DNA from 4 places in the Erwinia sorbitola genome. Region 2 is predicted to be linked to each of the others. Evidence: predicted binding sites of a transcription regulator. Region 2 holds the regulator's gene; each other region holds the start of a gene.
The links. The regulator PurR, encoded in region 2, represses purine synthesis genes. The targets are predictions, from matches to a motif close to CANGCAAACGTTTGCNTG.
Positions count from the first base shown of each region.

Region 1: a site for PurR is predicted at 1,647-1,664, ahead of purL (phosphoribosylformylglycinamidine synthase). Genes of this name have one in related genera too.
Region 3: a site for PurR is predicted at 2,565-2,582, ahead of purH (bifunctional phosphoribosylaminoimidazolecarboxamide formyltransferase/IMP cyclohydrolase). Genes of this name have one in related genera too.
Region 4: a site for PurR is predicted at 3,102-3,119, ahead of GN242_RS19320 (NCS2 family permease). Genes of this name have one in related genera too.

Region 1 covers NZ_CP046509.1:1,132,049-1,136,907, forward strand. The annotation lists gene tadA (tRNA adenosine(34) deaminase TadA) at 1-33, shown strand, start outside; gene mltF (membrane-bound lytic murein transglycosylase MltF) at 25-1,482, opposite strand; gene purL (phosphoribosylformylglycinamidine synthase) at 1,753-4,859, shown strand, end outside.
Region 2 covers NZ_CP046509.1:2,056,083-2,060,941, forward strand. The annotation lists gene punC (purine nucleoside transporter PunC) at 1-718, opposite strand, end outside; gene punR (DNA-binding transcriptional activator PunR) at 833-1,750, shown strand; gene purR (HTH-type transcriptional repressor PurR) at 1,768-2,793, opposite strand; gene cydH (cytochrome bd-I oxidase subunit CydH) at 3,090-3,179, shown strand; gene GN242_RS09230 (C40 family peptidase) at 3,244-4,146, opposite strand; gene GN242_RS09235 (Grx4 family monothiol glutaredoxin) at 4,534-4,859, shown strand, end outside.
Region 3 covers NZ_CP046509.1:4,343,240-4,348,098, forward strand. The annotation lists rRNA gene GN242_RS19665 (23S ribosomal RNA) at 1-181, opposite strand, end outside; tRNA gene GN242_RS19670 (tRNA-Glu) at 402-477, opposite strand; rRNA gene GN242_RS19675 (16S ribosomal RNA) at 549-2,091, opposite strand; gene purH (bifunctional phosphoribosylaminoimidazolecarboxamide formyltransferase/IMP cyclohydrolase) at 2,727-4,316, shown strand; gene purD (phosphoribosylamine--glycine ligase) at 4,331-4,859, shown strand, end outside.
Region 4 covers NZ_CP046509.1:4,250,148-4,255,006, forward strand. The annotation lists gene GN242_RS19315 (Na+/H+ antiporter) at 1-1,444, opposite strand, end outside; gene GN242_RS19320 (NCS2 family permease) at 1,619-2,968, opposite strand; gene GN242_RS19325 (glutathione S-transferase family protein) at 3,428-4,090, opposite strand; gene soxR (redox-sensitive transcriptional activator SoxR) at 4,117-4,584, opposite strand; gene soxS (superoxide response transcriptional regulator SoxS) at 4,677-4,859, shown strand, end outside.

The sequences.
Region 1 (4,859 bases), 920 kb from region 2:
GCGCAGCGCCAGAAAAATTCAGGTTTAGTTTAACGCGATTTTCGCGGCCACCGTGGGGTAGCCGCTGCCCAGTTCGGCTTCTGTTGCCGCCTGCTGCGCCAGCTTTCTCTCCTGATCCTGTAGGTAACCCACCAGACTGATTTGATATTTGCGGATATTTTCCACATAGGCATAGGCCTCATGGCCGCGTGCATAACCGTAGCTGGTCTGGCTGTAATAGCGCTTCTGGCTTAACATGGGCAGACGAATCTTCACATCGGCCCAGCTATCCGGGTTACCTTTCTGTTTATCCGTCAGCTTACGTGCGTCGAGCATATGGGCATAGCCCATATTATAAGCCGCCAGTGCAAACCAGATGCGCTCATCTTCAGGAATGGTAGACGGCACCTTTTCCATCATTCGCACCAGATACTCACTGCCACCACGAATGCTCTGCTCGGGATCCGTTCTGTCGCTGACATTCAGGCTATCGGCAGTATTGCGCGTCAGCATCATCAGGCCGCGTACACCCGTCGGAGAAGTGGCCTGCGGGTTCCAGTGAGACTCCTGATAAGAGATAGCGGCCAGTAAACGCCAGTCAATAGTCTGGGCGTACTTCTCAAACAGCGGCTTGATATCCGGTAGCGTTCCATCAATTGCTCGCAGGAAGGTACGGGTATCAACATAGTCGAATGTACCAACGTGACCGAGGTATTTCTCATCCAGCCGCGCCATTGCGCCTTCTTCACCCATCTGGTTGAAGAAATCCAGCAGCGCTGCGTTCATACTATCGTCCTGCTCACGCTGCACATACCAGGTGACCGGCTCTTCATCGGTGATATCAAAAGCCACCGCCAGCTGAGGATGGATCCTCTGCATCAGTGCGATGGTAACTGAATCTCCCACCGTATAGTCGAGCTTGCCATCAGCAACCGCCTCCAGCAGGCCCTGAGGGGTCTGATCGGTCGAAATTGCCCAGTCCAGATCAGGATACTGATGAGCTTTTACATCGCGCAGGGTCGACAAATAAGCGGAGCCTGATGCCGCCGTCAGACGACCTTTAAGATCGCCCAGATTCTTTGGCCGTGGCGTACCGATGCGGTAGACCAGCTGCTGAGAGACGGAGTAGTAAGACGGGCCAGCGCGAAAACGCGCCAGTCGCTCATTATTGTAAATCAAACCTGCCGCCAGCATGTCAGCTTTATCATCTTCAAGGTCGTCAAACAGGTCGCCAAGATTTGGGCGAACGGTGACTTCTAGCTTAACCCCTAAATAATTGGCGAAGCGCTTTGCCAGCTCGTAGTCCATACCCGCTGGGGATTTGTTGACTGTGTAGTAAGTCAAAGGGGAGTGTATCGTGCTGACACGTAATACTCCCCGCGATTTTATCTGTGCGATACGGTCAGTCGAACCGCCGTACCACGGTATCGAGGGCCACAGTGCAAGCGCAAGAAGCACGGTGATCATTCCGACCAACAGATAATTAAATTTAAGGCGTTTCAAATAGTTATCTCTCGGTGATTCTCAGGTATCTGTCTTTTATGGCAGTATTTGTGGTCTATAATTAGTCCTGAGAGTGGGGCATTCTGCGCAACTCCGCGCAGCTCCGCAACTGAATTCCACCTGTTTTGTGTGTTTTTCAGCCAATTCCTTATAGCGATTAATTCTGCGCAAACGGTTTCGTAACCGGTGCGGATTCACTATAATAGCGCCCGTTTTCCCCTGTTGCGCCCAATGAAGCGTCGCCCGGCGCTTCGAGACGAGAGATCTTTAATGATGGAAATTCTGCGTGGTTCGCCCGCTCTGTCGGCATTTCGTATTAACAAACTGCTGGCCCGCTTTCAGGATGCTCACCTGCCGGTGAGTGACATTTACGCTGAGTATGTCCATTTTGCTGATGTCAGCGCGTCACTGAGCGAGGATGAAAAATCCCGCTTGCAGCGTCTGCTGAAATACGGCCCCTCTCTCGCTGAACATACCCCGGAAGGCCGCCTGCTGCTGGTAACGCCGCGCCCCGGAACTATTTCGCCGTGGTCTTCAAAAGCGACAGATATCGCCCATAATTGTGACCTGCCGCAGGTCGTGCGCCTTGAGCGCGGTATGGCCTTCTATGTACAGGCACCACAGCTTACTGAAGCACAGTGGGGGGAACTGGCTGCACTGCTTCATGATCGCATGATGGAAACCGTTTTTGCAGACCTGAATCAGGCAGAAGCACTGTTTGCTCATCATCAACCTGCTCCACTGCAAAGCGTTGATGTGCTGGGTGAAGGTCGCAACGCACTGGTTCAGGCCAATATCAAACTGGGTCTGGCACTGGCTGACGATGAAATCGACTACCTGCTGGACGCGTTTGAAAAACTCGGACGCAACCCGAACGATATCGAGCTGTATATGTTTGCTCAGGCAAACTCTGAGCACTGCCGCCACAAAATTTTCAACGCTGACTGGGTGATTGACGGTAAACCGCAGCCCAAGTCGCTGTTCAAGATGATCAAAAATACCTTTGAGAAAACCCCGGATCACGTGCTGTCTGCCTATAAAGACAACGCAGCGGTGATGGAAGGTTCTCAGGTAGGGCGCTTCTACGCAGATCCGCAGGGGCACTACGACTTCCATCAGGAAGATGCACATATTCTGATGAAGGTAGAAACTCACAACCACCCAACGGCTATTTCTCCGTGGCCTGGCGCCGCGACGGGATCCGGCGGTGAGATTCGTGATGAAGGCGCAACCGGGCGAGGCGCCAAGCCGAAAGCAGGCCTGGTGGGCTTCTCAGTATCGAACCTGCGTATTCCTGGTTTTGAACAACCATGGGAAGAGGATTTCGGTAAGCCGGATCGCATCGTAACTGCACTGGATATCATGACCGAAGGCCCTCTGGGCGGCGCAGCATTTAATAATGAATTTGGTCGTCCGGCACTGAATGGTTACTTCCGTACCTATGAAGAGCGCGTTAACAGCCACAATGGTGAGGAGCTGCGCGGCTACCACAAGCCGGTAATGCTGGCAGGCGGCATTGGCAACATCCGTGCCGATCACGTGCAGAAGGGCGAAATCACCATCGGTGCCAAACTGATTGTACTGGGCGGCCCGGCAATGAATATCGGCCTTGGCGGCGGCGCGGCTTCGTCAATGGCTTCCGGCCAGTCTGATGCCGACCTCGACTTTGCTTCCGTACAGCGTGATAACCCTGAAATGGAACGCCGTTGTCAGGAAGTTATCGACCGTTGCTGGCAGCTGGGCGAAGAGAACCCGATTCTCTTTATCCATGACGTCGGCGCGGGCGGCCTGTCCAATGCCATGCCTGAGCTGGTGAGTGATGGCGAGCGCGGCGGTCGTTTCAACCTGCGCGACATCCTTAATGATGAGCCAGGCATGAGCCCGCTGGAAGTGTGGTGTAACGAATCGCAGGAGCGTTACGTGCTGGCCGTCTCCCCGGACAGCCTGCCGCTGTTTGATGCACTGTGCAAACGCGAACGCGCGCCTTACGCCGTTATCGGTGAAGCAACCGAAGAGATGCACCTGTCGCTCTCTGACAGCCATTTCGGCAACACGCCTATTGATATGCCGCTGGACGTGCTGCTGGGTAAAACCCCGAAAATGACCCGCGACGTCACCACGCTGAAAGTGAAAGGCGAGGCGCTGGTGCGGGACGGCATCAGCGTGGCTGACGCGGTTAATCGCGTACTGCACCTGCCGACTGTTGCGGAAAAAACCTTCCTGATCACTATTGGCGACCGCTCGGTAACCGGAATGGTTGCCCGTGACCAGATGGTGGGGCCGTGGCAGATCCCGGTGGCGAACTGTGCGGTGACTACCGCCAGCCTCGATAGCTACTACGGTGAGGCGATGGCGCTGGGTGAACGTGCCCCGGTTGCGCTGCTGGACTTTGCTGCTTCCGGCCGTCTGGCCGTGGGTGAGGCGATTACCAACATCGCGGCAACTGAGATTGGCCCGCTGACGCGTATCAAGCTTTCCGCTAACTGGATGGCTGCTGCTGGTCACCCGGGGGAAGATGCCGGCCTGTATGAAGCGGTGAAAGCGGTGGGTGAAGAGCTGTGTCCGGCGCTGGGTATCACTATTCCGGTTGGCAAAGACTCTATGTCGATGAAAACCCGTTGGCAGCAGGGAAGTGAACAGCGTGAGATGACCTCTCCACTGTCGCTGGTGATCACCGCGTTTGCCCGCGTGGAAGACGTGCGTAAAACCGTTACTCCGCAGCTCCAGACGGTGGATAACGCCCTGCTGCTGATTGACCTTGGTAAAGGTGTTAACGCACTTGGTGCCACTGCGCTGTCGCAGGTTTACCGTCAGCTGGGTGATAAGCCTGCCGATGTGCGCGATGTACAGCAGCTGGCTGGCTTCTACAATGCTATTCAGGCGCTGGTGGCTGACAGCAAACTGCTGGCCTATCACGACCGTTCAGACGGCGGCCTGCTGGTTACGCTGGCAGAGATGGCCTTTACCGGCCACTGTGGTGTGGAAGCGGACATTGCAGCGCTGGGCAGCGATAGCCTGGCCGCACTGTTTAACGAAGAGCTGGGCGCGGTTATTCAGGTGGCAGCGGCCGATCTCGCCGCCGTTGAGCAGATCTTTGCTGCGCACGGTCTCGCCGATTGTGTCCACGTACTCGGCAAAGCGGTGTCAGGGGATCGCTTCGTTATTACTTCCGGTGATTCTGCCGTGTACAGCGAAAGTCGTACCACCCTGCGTACCTGGTGGGCAGAAACCACCTGGCAGATGCAGCGCCTGCGTGATAACCCGAATTGCGCCGATCAGGAGCATGAAGCGAAGAAAGACGATCGCGATCCGGGCCTGAATGTCGCGCTGACCTTTAAGCCGCAGGAAGATATCGCCGCGCCATACATTGCCAGCGG
Region 2 (4,859 bases):
CCGCAGGTGTTAAGCCAAGATTACCCAGGATAAATGGTGAGCCGGTCAGCCATGCAAAGAAACTGGCGGAACAGGCGGCATAAATCGCCACGTTCCCGCTGTATACCGGCGACTTTAGCAGGGTGAAAAAGCCGGGTGCGGGGGGCTTTACCGCCGCTTTATCCACCAGCGGTCTTGATGGCAGTCGCAGCGTAGGAATCAGCAGCGTGACGCTAACCAGCAGCAGGACGACGAAAATAGAGCGCCATGAAAAATGTTGCAACAGCCATGCACCCAGCAGCGGTGCCAGCGCGGGGGAGAGTGCAACCAGCGGCATTATGGTGGCAAACACGCGGTTGGCCTGCGGGCCGCTGTAACGGTCAACCACCAGCGCCTGCCAGCTTACCGCTGCGGCACAGACACCTACCGCCTGAAGGAAACGCATGGCCAGCAGCCAAAAGGCAGACTCTACCCACAGCATGGCCGCACAGCCAATAATAAACAGGCTCAGGCCCATGATTAATACCGGCTTGCGACCGATGCGGTCAGAAAGCGGGCCCCATACCAGCTGGGCGCAGGCAAAACCGGCGAGGAAGATACTCAGGCTGGCGCTGATGGCTCCGGCACCTGTTTGCAGATCCTGCTGCATCACGCCAAATGCGGGCAGGTACATATCAGTAGCAAGGAAGCCCAGCATACTGAGCAGCGCAAGGTAAATCATAAATCCTTTGGAACGCATATTTATTAACTCTTATCAGACAATTTTTTTACGTGTGGAGTTTAATCTCGTGCTGAGTCACCTGTGAAACGTTAATATTAGCGGGTTGCAGTGAAAAATATTGAAGGCAAAAATATGTGGTCTGAACATTCTCTGGAAGTGATTGATGCTGTCGCCAGAACGGGCAGCTTTACCTCTGCGGCGGCAGAGCTGCATCGCGTACCCTCGGCGATCAGTTATACCGTGCGTCAGATGGAAGAGTGGCTGGCAATCAGCCTGTTTGAACGTCGTCATCGCGATGTGGTACTGACAGAGGCAGGTCGTGTTTTTATTGAAGAAGGGCGGGCTGTTATCAAAAAAATGCTCGTCACCCGTATCCGCTGCCAGCAGGTGGCTAACGGCTGGCGCGGGCAAATCAATATTGCTGTCGACCGGATTGTGCGCCCGGCCCGCACCCGGCAGCTGGTGGTGGATTTTTATCGGCGTTTTCCGGATATGGAACTGCATATCATGCCAGAAGTTTTTAACGGGGTGTGGGATGCGCTGGCAGATGGTCGCGTGGACGTGGCGATCGGAGCAACCCAGGCGATCCCGGTCAAAGGGCGCTTTGCCTATCGTGATATGGGAAGCCTCAACTGGCGTTGCGTGGTGCAAACTGAACATCCATTATTCAGTCAGGATGGCCCGTTAAGCGAGGCGCTGATCCGCGAGTGGCCATCACTGGTACTGGAGGACACCGCACGCGCATTACCAAAACGCACCACCTGGACGCTGGATAACCAGCGGCGGCTGGTGGTGCCCGATTGGGAGAGTGCTTTTGACTGCCTGCGCGCCGGTTTGTGCGTGGGGATGGTGCCCGGGCATTTTGCGCAACCGTGGTTGCAGCAGGGGGTTCTCGGCGAACTGACGCTGACAGCAGCGTTTCCTGACAGCCCCTGCTATCTCAGCTGGTCAGAGCAAAGCGCATCGCCTGCATTAAACTGGCTGCTTGAATATCTGGGGAACACGGAAACGCTTAACGCTGAATGGCTGAGTGAACAACCCGGCCTGTAGCCGGGTGGGGACAGAGCTTATCGACGATAGTCGCGGTACGGGCCATCGGCAACGGAGCGGCGCTCAATCAGCGATGGATGAACTTCAATGGTCTGCGGCTCTTCGCGCTTGCTGGTGATGCGATCGAGCAGCATATCAAAGGCAGTTTCACCCAGGCGCTCTTTTGGCTGGTGTACGGTCGTCAGCGCAGGGGTAAAGTAACGCGCGTTGCGCACGTTATCATAACCGATCACCGAAATATCCTGCGGCACGCGCAGCCCCATCTCATCTGCTGCGCAAATCGCCCCCATTGCCATAATATCGCCGCCGCAAAAAATGGCTGTCGGGCGCTGTTTTTGCGATAAAATCTGTTGCATGGCGCGATAACCTGACTCGGGTTCAAAGTCACCTTGCACCAGCCACTCATCGCGCAGGGTGATCCCCGCTTCTGCCAGCGCTTTGAGGAATCCCGCATGGCGACCGCCGCCGGTATTACGCTCAAGCTGTCCCGGAATCGCACCGATATCGCGGTGCCCGCGCTCAATCAAATAACGCCCAGCCAGATAGCCCCCTTCAAAGGCATTATCCTGTACGCTATCGGTGAAATCACCGCGCGACTCGCCCCAGTCCATAACCACCATTGGAATATTGCGATTATCTTCCAGCATGGAGATTAGCGTATCGGGATACTCTGAACACATAACCAGCAGGCCATCAACGCGCTTTTGCGCCATCATCGACAGGTACGCCTGCTGCTTTTGCAGGTCATTATGCGCGTTGCCTAAAATCAGCGTATAGCCTTTGGCAAAGCAGCGGTTTTCAATCGCTTCAATAATCTCAGCAAAATAGGGGGCTTCACTGGATGTTGCCAGCAGACCAATAGTTTTGGTGTGGTTGACCTTAAGACTGCGAGCCACGGCGCTGGGGGAATAGTGCAACTCTTTAATTGCTGCCCACACCGCTTCGCGCGTCTCTTCGGCTACAAAGCGCGTTTTATTAATAACGTGGGACACTGTGGTGGTTGAAACACCTGCGCGCTTTGCCACATCCTTAATTGTTGCCATTAAAATCGTACTCCTGGTGTTATCATAACATCTTGATAACTAATTGGTTAAACGTTTGCCTGGGTACAGCCATTCCTGCCCGAACAGAATAAATTTAGGTGCTGTCTCAAAGGGGCTGGAAGGGGTAGAATCGTCCGTAGAGTGACATGCAGTACTGGCTAAAAAAAAGTTCCCGGGTCTGTTGCGCAACGGAAAGGACGAATTCTAACAAGGCTGCGCGCAGAAAACGAGATTTTTACAGGTAACTGTGGGAAAATATGTTGGCTTACAAATAACAAGGTTATTAAGGAGAGGGGATGAACACTGATATGAAAATGACAGCTATTGCTGTTGTGGGTTCACTGCTGATGATTATTGCGTTTAGTTTTACGGCTGTAATGCACTAAATCCTAACGGGAAGGGGTAACTCTCTTCCCGTATAACCTTTATCTAAATGGCAATGGCTTTACATCAGCGAATGGTTTTAGGCGTCATCATACGGCGCGCGCCGATGTAGTGTTCCTGCCAGTAATCCTCGCTCAATGCGCTGACCTGAATATCCTTCCCGGTACGCGGTGACTGGATAAATTTGCCGCCCCCAAGATAGACGCCAACATGGTCAGCGGTTCCGCGTCCGTTAATACGGAAGAACACCAGGTCGCCTTTCTCTAACTCATCGCGCTTAATCGCAGCGGCATCGCGCAAGTGATACATTTCATTAGCAGTGCGGGGGATCTTGAATTTAACCAGGTCTTTATAGGCGTACCACACCAGGCCACTGCAATCGAAACCGGTTTTGGGTGAGGTGCCGCCCCATTGATAAGGCTTACCAAGCTGCCCCATCAACTTATTCATCGCGGTTTCGCGGGCTTTCTGATAGCGCGCACGGTGAGCCTTACTGAGTTTCAGCGGGGCGCTGCCCGGTTCAGTCATGTCACTTTCGACTGTTTTGCTACCCGCGCGTTTACGGCCATATAACTTTTTACCCGCTTTCTTATTAGCAGCGAGTTTTTTACTCAGCGTCTGTTTCTCTGCCTTTAACTTGCGCGGCGGTTCAACGGCAGTTTTTTTCTTCTCTTTATCTTTCAGTTTTTTTGCCAGAACGAGGCGCGCAGCTTTAGATGGCTCTTTTTTGGTGGCGGCGCGAGTGGGTTCTTTTTTAGCGGTAACCTTGGTTTTTTTAACCACAGGTTCTTTCGCTTTTTTGGTCGATGTGGTTTTGACCGGGCGACGTTTACGGCGATCGTCTGCGTGAGCACTGTTGCTATCAGCTTTCTGCTGATTTGCATTAATAGGGGCATGTGGCGATGCGTGCGCCATATTGAAAAATAGCTGGGTGAAAGCCAGTATGAAGAGCGTGATAAGTAAACGCATCGTTCCCATTAACAGTTTGTGCGCTGCTACGACACAGCAACGCGGTCAGAAAAGAGATTTCCGCTGTAAGGCAGAAGGTTAGGGCAATTCTAATCTAACTTCTTAACAAAGGGTAAGGTCTTTTTTGTTTCAATATTACAGATCAAGAAAATGATGGAATATTGAACACAATCAGCTGTTTAACTCAGCAATAAAAACAAATTTAATCCTGTCTGGTGCAGCAGCCATGATAAGAAAATGTTATTTTGTTTCCTGGTATTGTCTATTGGCTGCATTTTCACCAGATACCCTATGTGAAAATGTCATTTTCATCACCATGACAGAGCCGCTACAATAACAAGGCTGCGCCTAGCCTACACATGAAGTATCGTATTGAGGAAGACATTTATGAGTACTGTTGAAAAAATTCAACGCCAGATCGCTGAAAACCCTATTCTGCTGTATATGAAAGGTTCTCCGAAACTGCCAAGCTGCGGTTTCTCTGCGCAGGCTGTGCAGGCACTGTCGGCATGCGGTGAGCGCTTCGCGTTCGTTGATATTTTGCAGAACCCTGACATCCGTGCTGAAATGCCAAAATATGCTAACTGGCCAACTTTCCCTCAGCTGTGGGTGGACGGTGAGCTGGTAGGCGGCTGCGATATTATCATTGAGATGTATCAGCGCGGTGAGCTGCAACAGTTGATCAAAGAGACTGCGCAGAAATATCCGTCTGA
Region 3 (4,859 bases), 2.3 Mb from region 2:
TTCGCCTCATGCCACTATGTATTCATGACATGATAGTGTGCCGGAGCACACTGGGTTTCCCCATTCGGGTATCGTCGGTGTTGCGGTTCATATCACCTTACCGACGCTTATCGCAGATTAGCACGCCCTTCATCGCCTCTGACTGCCTAGGCATCCACCGTGTACGCTTAGTCGCTTAACCTCACAACCCACAAGCGTCCCGGAGGACACATTGCTGTTGCGAGCATTTGAGAGACTCGAACATATCGTTGATTTCATTCTTATTTACGGAGAATGAAAACGACATGTCGTTTCAATTTTCAGCTTGTTCCGGATTGTTAAAGAGCAAATATCTCAAACATGACTCGTTAAAGTCAGCTTTGAGATACTGGGTGGCAACGTCTTTCACGTCGTTACCGGTATGGCGTCCCCAAGGGGATTCGAACCCCTGTTACAGCCGTGAAAGGGCAGTGTCCTGGGCCTCTAGACGATGGGGACTCGGGTACTACTTTGCTCGTTACTTCTATCAGACAATCTGTGTGGACACTGCGCGGGAAGGTATCTTCAGGTAAGGAGGTGATCCAACCGCAGGTTCCCCTACGGTTACCTTGTTACGACTTCACCCCAGTCATGAATCACAAAGTGGTAAGCGCCCTCCCGAAGGTTAAGCTACCTACTTCTTTTGCAACCCACTCCCATGGTGTGACGGGCGGTGTGTACAAGGCCCGGGAACGTATTCACCGTAGCATTCTGATCTACGATTACTAGCGATTCCGACTTCACGGAGTCGAGTTGCAGACTCCGATCCGGACTACGACGCACTTTATGAGGTCCGCTTGCTCTCGCGAGGTCGCTTCTCTTTGTATGCGCCATTGTAGCACGTGTGTAGCCCTGGCCGTAAGGGCCATGATGACTTGACGTCATCCCCACCTTCCTCCGGTTTATCACCGGCAGTCTCCTTTGAGTTCCCGGCATTACCCGCTGGCAACAAAGGATAAGGGTTGCGCTCGTTGCGGGACTTAACCCAACATTTCACAACACGAGCTGACGACAGCCATGCAGCACCTGTCTCACGGTTCCCGAAGGCACTTTCGCATCTCTGCAAAATTCCGTGGATGTCAAGGCCAGGTAAGGTTCTTCGCGTTGCATCGAATTAAACCACATGCTCCACCGCTTGTGCGGGCCCCCGTCAATTCATTTGAGTTTTAACCTTGCGGCCGTACTCCCCAGGCGGTCGACTTAACGCGTTAGCTCCGGAAGCCACGCCTCAAGGGCACAACCTCCAAGTCGACATCGTTTACGGCGTGGACTACCAGGGTATCTAATCCTGTTTGCTCCCCACGCTTTCGCACCTGAGCGTCAGTCTTTGTCCAGGGGGCCGCCTTCGCCACCGGTATTCCTCCAGATCTCTACGCATTTCACCGCTACACCTGGAATTCTACCCCCCTCTACAAGACTCTAGCCTGCCAGTTTCGGATGCAGTTCCCAGGTTGAGCCCGGGGATTTCACATCCGACTTGACAGACCGCCTGCGTGCGCTTTACGCCCAGTAATTCCGATTAACGCTTGCACCCTCCGTATTACCGCGGCTGCTGGCACGGAGTTAGCCGGTGCTTCTTCTGCGGGTAACGTCAATCAGCGAAGCTATTAACTTCTCTGCCTTCCTCCCCACTGAAAGTACTTTACAACCCGAAGGCCTTCTTCATACACGCGGCATGGCTGCATCAGGCTTGCGCCCATTGTGCAATATTCCCCACTGCTGCCTCCCGTAGGAGTCTGGGCCGTGTCTCAGTCCCAGTGTGGCTGGTCATCCTCTCAGACCAGCTAGGGATCGTCGCCTAGGTGAGCCGTTACCTCACCTACTAGCTAATCCCACCTGGGCACATCCGATGGTGTGAGGCCCGAAGGTCCCCCACTTTGGTCCGAAGACGTTATGCGGTATTAGCCACCGTTTCCAGTGGTTATCCCCCTCCATCGGGCAGTTTCCCAGGCATTACTCACCCGTCCGCCACTCGTCACCCAAGGAGCAAGCTCCTCTGTGCTACCGTCCGACTTGCATGTGTTAGGCCTGCCGCCAGCGTTCAATCTGAGCCATGATCAAACTCTTCAATTAAAAGTTCGATTTGCTGCAACAAGTGCAGCGATGCTCAAGTGTAAAACGTCATAATGAATTTCATTATGTGTTCACTCTTAAGACTTGATATTTTTTGTCACCCGGAGGTGACTGATATCAATCCTGCGAGTGCCCACACAGATTGTCTGATAAATTGTTAAAGAGCGGTGCAATCAGTGCCTGAAGCATCAGTTGCGAGGTGGCGTATATTACGCTTTCCTCCTTCGGAGTCAACTTCTTTTTGAGAAGTTTTTTCCGGCGGTTCAGATACTTCCTGAACCTCCTGAGCCGCTGGCCTGTAAGCCGTTGTGCCGTCTCAGTGGTTGCGCATTATAGGGAGTTCTGGACAGGTGACAAGGGCTAATTTGCGATAATTTGACTGTTTGCTGCAATCCCCAGCAAAACCCCTTGTTATACCCTGTTATGCACAAACTTATCCACATTCATACTGAGACCACAATTTTGACGAGCATCGCGCAATCGTTTTCGCTACAATGCCCGCGCGTAATGGAAGCCCCTTCAGGGGCGTTACATGAACCTTAATCTCTCTTTTCTTCTTCTATATAGAAGAAAGGAAAAGAGTAAGCTTCATATAACGCTCTTTATATGCGATCCAAAGCCAAGGGATAAACCTCATGCAACAACGTCGTCCTGTACGCCGCGCACTGCTCAGTGTGTCTGACAAAGCCGGTATCCTCGAATTCGCTCAGGCGCTTTCTCAACGTGGCGTCGAGCTACTTTCCACCGGCGGCACCGCGCGTCTGCTGGCAGATGCCGGCCTGCCCGTCACGGAAGTGTCTGACTATACCGGTTTCCCGGAAATGATGGATGGACGCGTCAAGACGCTGCACCCGAAAGTGCATGGTGGCATTTTAGGACGTCGCGGCCAGGATGATGCCATCATGGCCGAGCACAGCATCTCTCCGATTGATATGGTTGTTGTTAACCTCTACCCCTTTGCCCAGACTGTAGCCCGCGAAGGTTGCTCGCTGGAAGATGCGGTAGAAAACATCGATATCGGCGGCCCTACCATGGTGCGCTCTGCCGCCAAGAACCATAAAGACGTGGCGATTGTGGTGAAGAGCAGTGATTATCAGACTATCGTGGCCGAGCTTGATGCCAATGATAACTCGCTGACGCTGGCTACCCGTTTCGACCTGGCAATTAAAGCCTTCGAACATACCGCAGCCTATGACAGCATGATTGCTAACTACTTCGGTAGTCTGGTTCCTGCCTACCATGGTGAAACCACCGAACCTTCCGGCCGCTTCCCCCGCACGCTGAACCTGAACTTTATTAAGAAGCAGGATATGCGTTATGGCGAAAACAGCCATCAGGACGCCGCCTTCTATATAGAAGAGAATGTTAGCGAAGCTTCCGTGGCAACGGCACAACAGGTACAGGGCAAGGCGCTCTCTTATAACAACATTGCCGATACCGATGCCGCGCTGGAGTGCGTTAAAGAGTTTGATCAGCCAGCCTGTGTCATCGTTAAGCATGCTAACCCATGCGGTGTGGCGGTTGGTGGTTCGATTCTTGATGCCTACGAGCGCGCTTACAAAACAGACCCGACCTCTGCTTTCGGCGGCATTATTGCTTTCAACCGTGAACTTGATGAAGCAACAGCGCAGGCGATTATCAGCCGCCAGTTCGTTGAGGTGATCATCGCGCCTTCTGCTACCGAAGCCGCACTGAAAGTTACCGCAGCCAAACAGAACGTGCGCGTACTGACCTGCGGGCAGTGGCAGCAGCGCCAGACCGGTCTGGACTTCAAACGTGTTAACGGTGGCCTGCTGGTACAGGATCGCGACCTCGGCATGGTCAATGAAAGCCAGCTGCGCGTTGTCAGCCAGCGTCAGCCAACAGAACAGGAACTGCATGATGCGCTGTTCTGCTGGAAAGTGGCCAAGTTTGTGAAGTCTAACGCCATCGTTTATGCACGTGACAATATGACCATCGGTATAGGCGCAGGTCAGATGAGCCGTGTTTACTCCGCCAGGATTGCCGGTATCAAAGCCGCCGATGAAGGTCTGGAAGTAAAAGGTTCAGCCATGGCCTCTGATGCATTCTTCCCATTCCGTGATGGAATCGATGCCGCTGCCGCCGTGGGTATTACCTGCGTGATTCAGCCAGGGGGATCAATTCGAGATGATGAAGTGATCGCCGCCGCTGATGAACACGGCCTTGCGATGATCTTTACCGACATGCGCCACTTCCGCCATTAATTACGGAGCCTCAGATGAAAATTTTAGTGATTGGTAATGGCGGCCGTGAACACGCGCTGGCCTGGAAAGCCGCTCAGTCGCCACTGGCTGAAACTGTTTTTGTTGCTCCAGGTAATGCGGGCACTGCACTGGAACCTGCGCTGCAAAACGTAGCGATCGATCCGACAGATATTCCTGCCCTGCTGACCTTTGCCCGTGATGAGCAGATCGATTTGACCATCGTAGGCCCGGAAGCACCACTGGTTATTGGCGTGGTCGATGCATTCCGCGCTGCCGGTCTGAAAATCTTCGGCCCAACCCAGGCAGCTGCACAGCTGGAAGGTTCGAAAGCCTTTACCAAAGACTTCCTTGCACGCCATAAAATTCCAACGGGTGAATACCAGAACTTTACCGAAGTAGAACCCGCCCTGGCTTACGTACGTCAGAAAGGCGCTCCGATTGTCATCAAGGCTGATGGCCTGGCGGCAGGTAAAGGTGTGATTGTCGCTATGACGTTGCAGGAAGCTGAAGACGCCATTCAGGATATGCTGGCCGGGAACGCCT
Region 4 (4,859 bases), 2.2 Mb from region 2:
GCAGATTACCAATCACCCTCAGGCTGACCTCTTTCAACAGCTCAGGGTCGATATTCTCTTCCGTATCAACCATCAGGCGCTCTTCCATCTTATGCAGACTTTCAATCGCCGTACCGGCCATTACCGCGCGGGCCATCTGGAGTTCTCGTCGATGTCCTGATTTATCCACGCTCTCTACGCCACGCAGCAGCAGAGGCAGCATCACGACGCCCACCAGCAGCGAGAAGAGGATCACGCCGGTCGCCAGGAACACCAGCTCATAACGCGCCGGGAAATCATTGCCGTTGCTCAACAGCAGTGGGATCGAGAGCACACCGGCCAGCGTAATCGCCCCGCGTACCCCGGCAAATGAAGCAATCAGCAGATCACGCGTTGAGTAGCTGGAGAACTCCATCGGCCGCTTCTTTAACAGACGGCGGCTGATCAGGCGCATCGTCCACAGCCAGCCAAAACGCACGATCATCAGCGCCATATAGATCAGTACGACGGAGGCAAACAGCGCCCATAGCTCAACGTTCGGATCGGCATCCGCCTGACGCACGGAGATCTCCAGAATACCCGGCAGTTGCAGGCCCAGCATCAGGAACACCATGCCGTTAAACACGAATTCCAGCATCTGCCAGACGCTGTTTGCACGCAGGCGCATCGCCAGCGGTGCCTGTCGAATAATCCCGGAGCGTGAGATGGTCATCCCGGCCGCTACCGCCGCGAGGATACCGGACACGCCGATATGTTCAGCGATCAGATAAGAGGCAAACGGCAGCAGCAGCAGCAGCACGGTCTGGGTGGCCGGATCATCCCCGCTCCAGCGGCTGAACAGGCGCAGCGATTTACCGTACAGCCAGCAGATGGCGATACCCGCCAGCAGCCCACCAATGGCTACTTTTGCGAACTCCAGCGAGGCACCAGAAACGGTAAATACCATGGTGCCCATTGCCACAGCGACAGCAAACTTCAGCGACACCAGGCCGGACGCGTCGTTCATCAACGCCTCGCCCTGTAGAATCCCCATGATTTTTTTCGGGATACGGCCCTCACCAACAATGCCGGAGAGCGCCACGGCATCGGTCGGCGACAGCACCGCCGCCAGGGCAAATGCTGGCAGCAGCGGAATACCCGGCACCAGCCAGTAAATCAGGTAACCAATACCGACGACGGTTATCAGCACCAGCATCAACGCCAGGCCGAGGATCTCGCGCCCGTGATGCAAAAACTCGCTGGTCGGTGTTTTCCAGCCATCAGCAAACAGCAGCGGCGGAATAAACAGCACTAAAAACAGTTCCGGATCAAAATCGACATGCAGGCCAAAGGTCGGCCAGGCGAGCAATGCTCCCATGGCAATCTGTACCAGCGGCAGAGGAATTTGAAAGGGAATAATACGCGCAGCGACGCCTGACAGCGACACAACAAGCATCAGAATGAGGATGGTAAAGAAGATTTCCATGAGTTCCTTTTTATACGTCTTCCGGAAGGCTTGAAACAGATTCAGGCATTGAATGTTAATGCCATGTGAGATAGTAAAACAAATTAGGGAAGCGATGAAAAACAGGATGTGCGTATAGAGGGAAAATCAGTGGTATCTGAAGGTGGGGCCGGTGATTCCGGCCCCGGGACAGGATTAAATCGCCCAGCCGCCTGCATAGAAAGCGACCAATGCTACCGCAATGATTACTGTGCCAAGGTTGAGCTTGCGCCACTCGCCAGCAAAAACACGGCCAATCACCAGCGAAGCGAAGCCAAGCATAATGCCGGTTACGATGTTACAGGTCAGTACGATAAATACCGCCGCCAGCAGACCGGACATGGCATCGACAAAGTCGCTGAAGTCGATTTTAGAGACGTTGCTTAACATCAGCAGGCCGACATACATCAGCGCCGGTGCTGTTGCGTAACCCGGCACAAGATACGCCAGCGGCGACAGGAACAGGATCATCAGGAACAGCACGCCGACCACAATTGCCGTCAGGCCGGTTTTTCCACCGGCTGCCGTTCCGGCTGCTGACTCAATATATACCGCCGCAGGAGCGGCACCGACCAGGCCTGAGAAGATGCTGCTCAGTGAGTCACTGGTCAGAGCCTTACCGCCGTTGATGATCTGATTGTCTTTATCCAGCAGGTTTGCCTGACCGGCCACGGCACGGATGGTACCGGTGGCATCAAATACCGCCGTCATCACCAGCGCCAGCACGCTTGGCAGCACGGCCGGTTTTAACGCTCCGAGAATATCCAGGCTAAACACCAGGGAATTCCCCTGCGCATCGCTCAGGCTTGGCATCGCGAACAGCCCCTGATAGCTCACCGCCGGATCGAAGATCAGTCCAAGAACCGAGATAGCAATAATGGTCAGCAGGATACCGCCAGGCACACGCAGTTTCTCCAGACCAAAAATCACCGCCAGCCCCACCAGCGACATCACTACCGGGAAAGAGGGAAAATGACCGAGTGCCACCGGCAGGCCTGGGCCTGGGTTTTTGACCACCAGGCCGACACCGTCAGCGGCAATCAGCAGCAGAAACAGGCCAATACCCACCCCTGTGCCGTGCGCTACGCCCATTGGCAGATTTCGCAGTATCCAGGCGCGGATGCCGGTGGCCGAGATCAGAGTAAACAGTATCCCCATCAGGAATACCGCACCCAGCGCAACGGGTACGCTGATATGCTGACCCAGCACCAGACTAAAAGCGGTAAACGCCGTTAGCGAAATCGCACAGCCAATTGCCATCGGCAGATTTGCCCACAGCCCCATCAGCAGTGAACCAAAACCGGCCACCAGGCAGGTCGCCACAAAAACCGCCGCTGGCGGGAAGCCTGCTTTACCCAGCATTGAAGGCACTACAATTACCGAATAGACCATCGCCAGGAAGGTCGTCAGACCCGCCAGGATTTCCTGACGAATGCTACTGCCGCGCGCAGAAATTTTGAACCAGGCGTCTAGGGAGCCGCTGGCCGGTTGAGAAGGCGTTGACATCGTAATCCTCTGAATTTCTTATGAGTTATCACTGTGTGGTTATCCCCACCTCAAGTGGGAGGGTATCGAACGTTTGCATCCCTGGCGCAATATACACGGAACAAAAACCTCAGGGCGAGGTGCAGTCCGGATAAAGGCAAACGTTTACTTATCCACGCAAAAAATTGCTAAATTGCCGTGCATGTTGATCCCCCGAAAGCTGTCATGGCGCAGTAAGGCGGTAAGCGCATCTGCAACCTGAAGACGATTAGGGGATACGCAAACGATTATCCTGTGTTTAATAGTGCATTTTCAACACTTGTTATCGCTAAAATTTGCATAATTATTGATTAATGCCCGCATCAGCCCATCAGACTTCTGATGGTAACGGCAGCTCCCTCTGCCCTCTAATAGCGCTTTCTTATGATGGCCGCCGCGATGCAAAGCTGAAACGTGGTTCGCTACGGGTGAGAAAAGGGATTAATCGAGGCTAATCTCGCCGCCCTTTTGCAGCGCCCGCTGCCAGGCTGCGCGGCTTTGCACCTTCTGCAACCAGGCCTGAATAGCAGGACTGTCAGCCGCGCCACCGCGTGCAGTCAGCGCCTGCAGGGGGAAACTCATCTGTACGTCAGCAATACTGAAGCGGCTGCCCGCAAACCATGCATGGCTGGCCAGATGCTGCTCGATAAACTGGCGATGGGTGGCGATCTGCGGGTCAAGATAGCCCTTCTGTACACCTTTACCAAAAGCGCTGCCGATGGGGCGCAGCAGCCAGGGTACCGGCGCTTTTCCCATCCGGCTGAAGATCAGTTTCATCACCAGCAGCGGCATCAGAGAACCTTCTGCGTAGTGCAGCCAGTAACGCGACTGGATCACCTCTTCCTCATCGAAAAGTTTCAGCCTGCTTTCGGTATCGTAATGCGCTTCAAGGTATTCAAGGATAGCGCCGGACTCTGCCACCACGCGATTTTCATCGGTGATCACCGGAGATTTACCCAGCGGATGGACTTTTTTCAGCTCCGGTGGCGCCAGCATACTGGCCTCACGCTGATAGCGCTTAATCTGGTACGGCACGTCCAGCTCTTCCAGCAGCCAGAGGACGCGCTGCGATCGCGAATTATTCAGATGGTGTACGGTGATCATATTTTCTCCTTAAAGCCTGAGTATAGTTAAACACTCTTCACATCAAGCAAAATCGCTCCGGTACCCTGCTCGCTCAGACGATCGTTTGGATTTCGCAGCGGGCAGTCCTCCATCGACAGGCAGCCGCAGCCAATGCAGCCATCCAGATCATCGCGCAGGTGGATCAACGTTTCGATACGCCTGTCCAGCTCATCGCGCCACTGCTGCGACAGCACCGCCCACTCTTTGGTGGTCATCCTTTTTCCGGGGGAGTACTGCATCAGACTGTCGCTGATGGTGGCCAGGGGAATGCCGATGCGCTGGGCTATCTTGATCACCGCCACGCGCCGCAGTACGTCTCGCGTATAGCGGCGCTGGTTTCCCGGGTTGCGGAAGCTGCTGATTAATCCTTTGCTTTCATAGAAATGTAGCGTCGAAACGGCCACACCGCAGCGCTGTGCAACGTCGCCGGGGGTCAGTTCGCGCTTATTGGGATTGCTGAGAATTTTTTTCATTTAGCGCTTTACCTCAAGTTAACTTGAGGAATTATACTCAGCAACCATTGAGTACGCGACCTGTTGACGCAGAGACCTGGGAGAAAAAATGTATGCATGACGACATCATCAGCACCCTGACTGACTGGATCGATAATAATCTGGATAAGACTCTGTCGATTGATGAAGTGGCGGCAAAATCGGGCTATTCGAAATGGCATTTGCAGCGTATGTTCCGTTCCGTAACGAAACAGACGCTGGGTGGCTATATTCGTGAACGCCGTCTGACGCTGGCC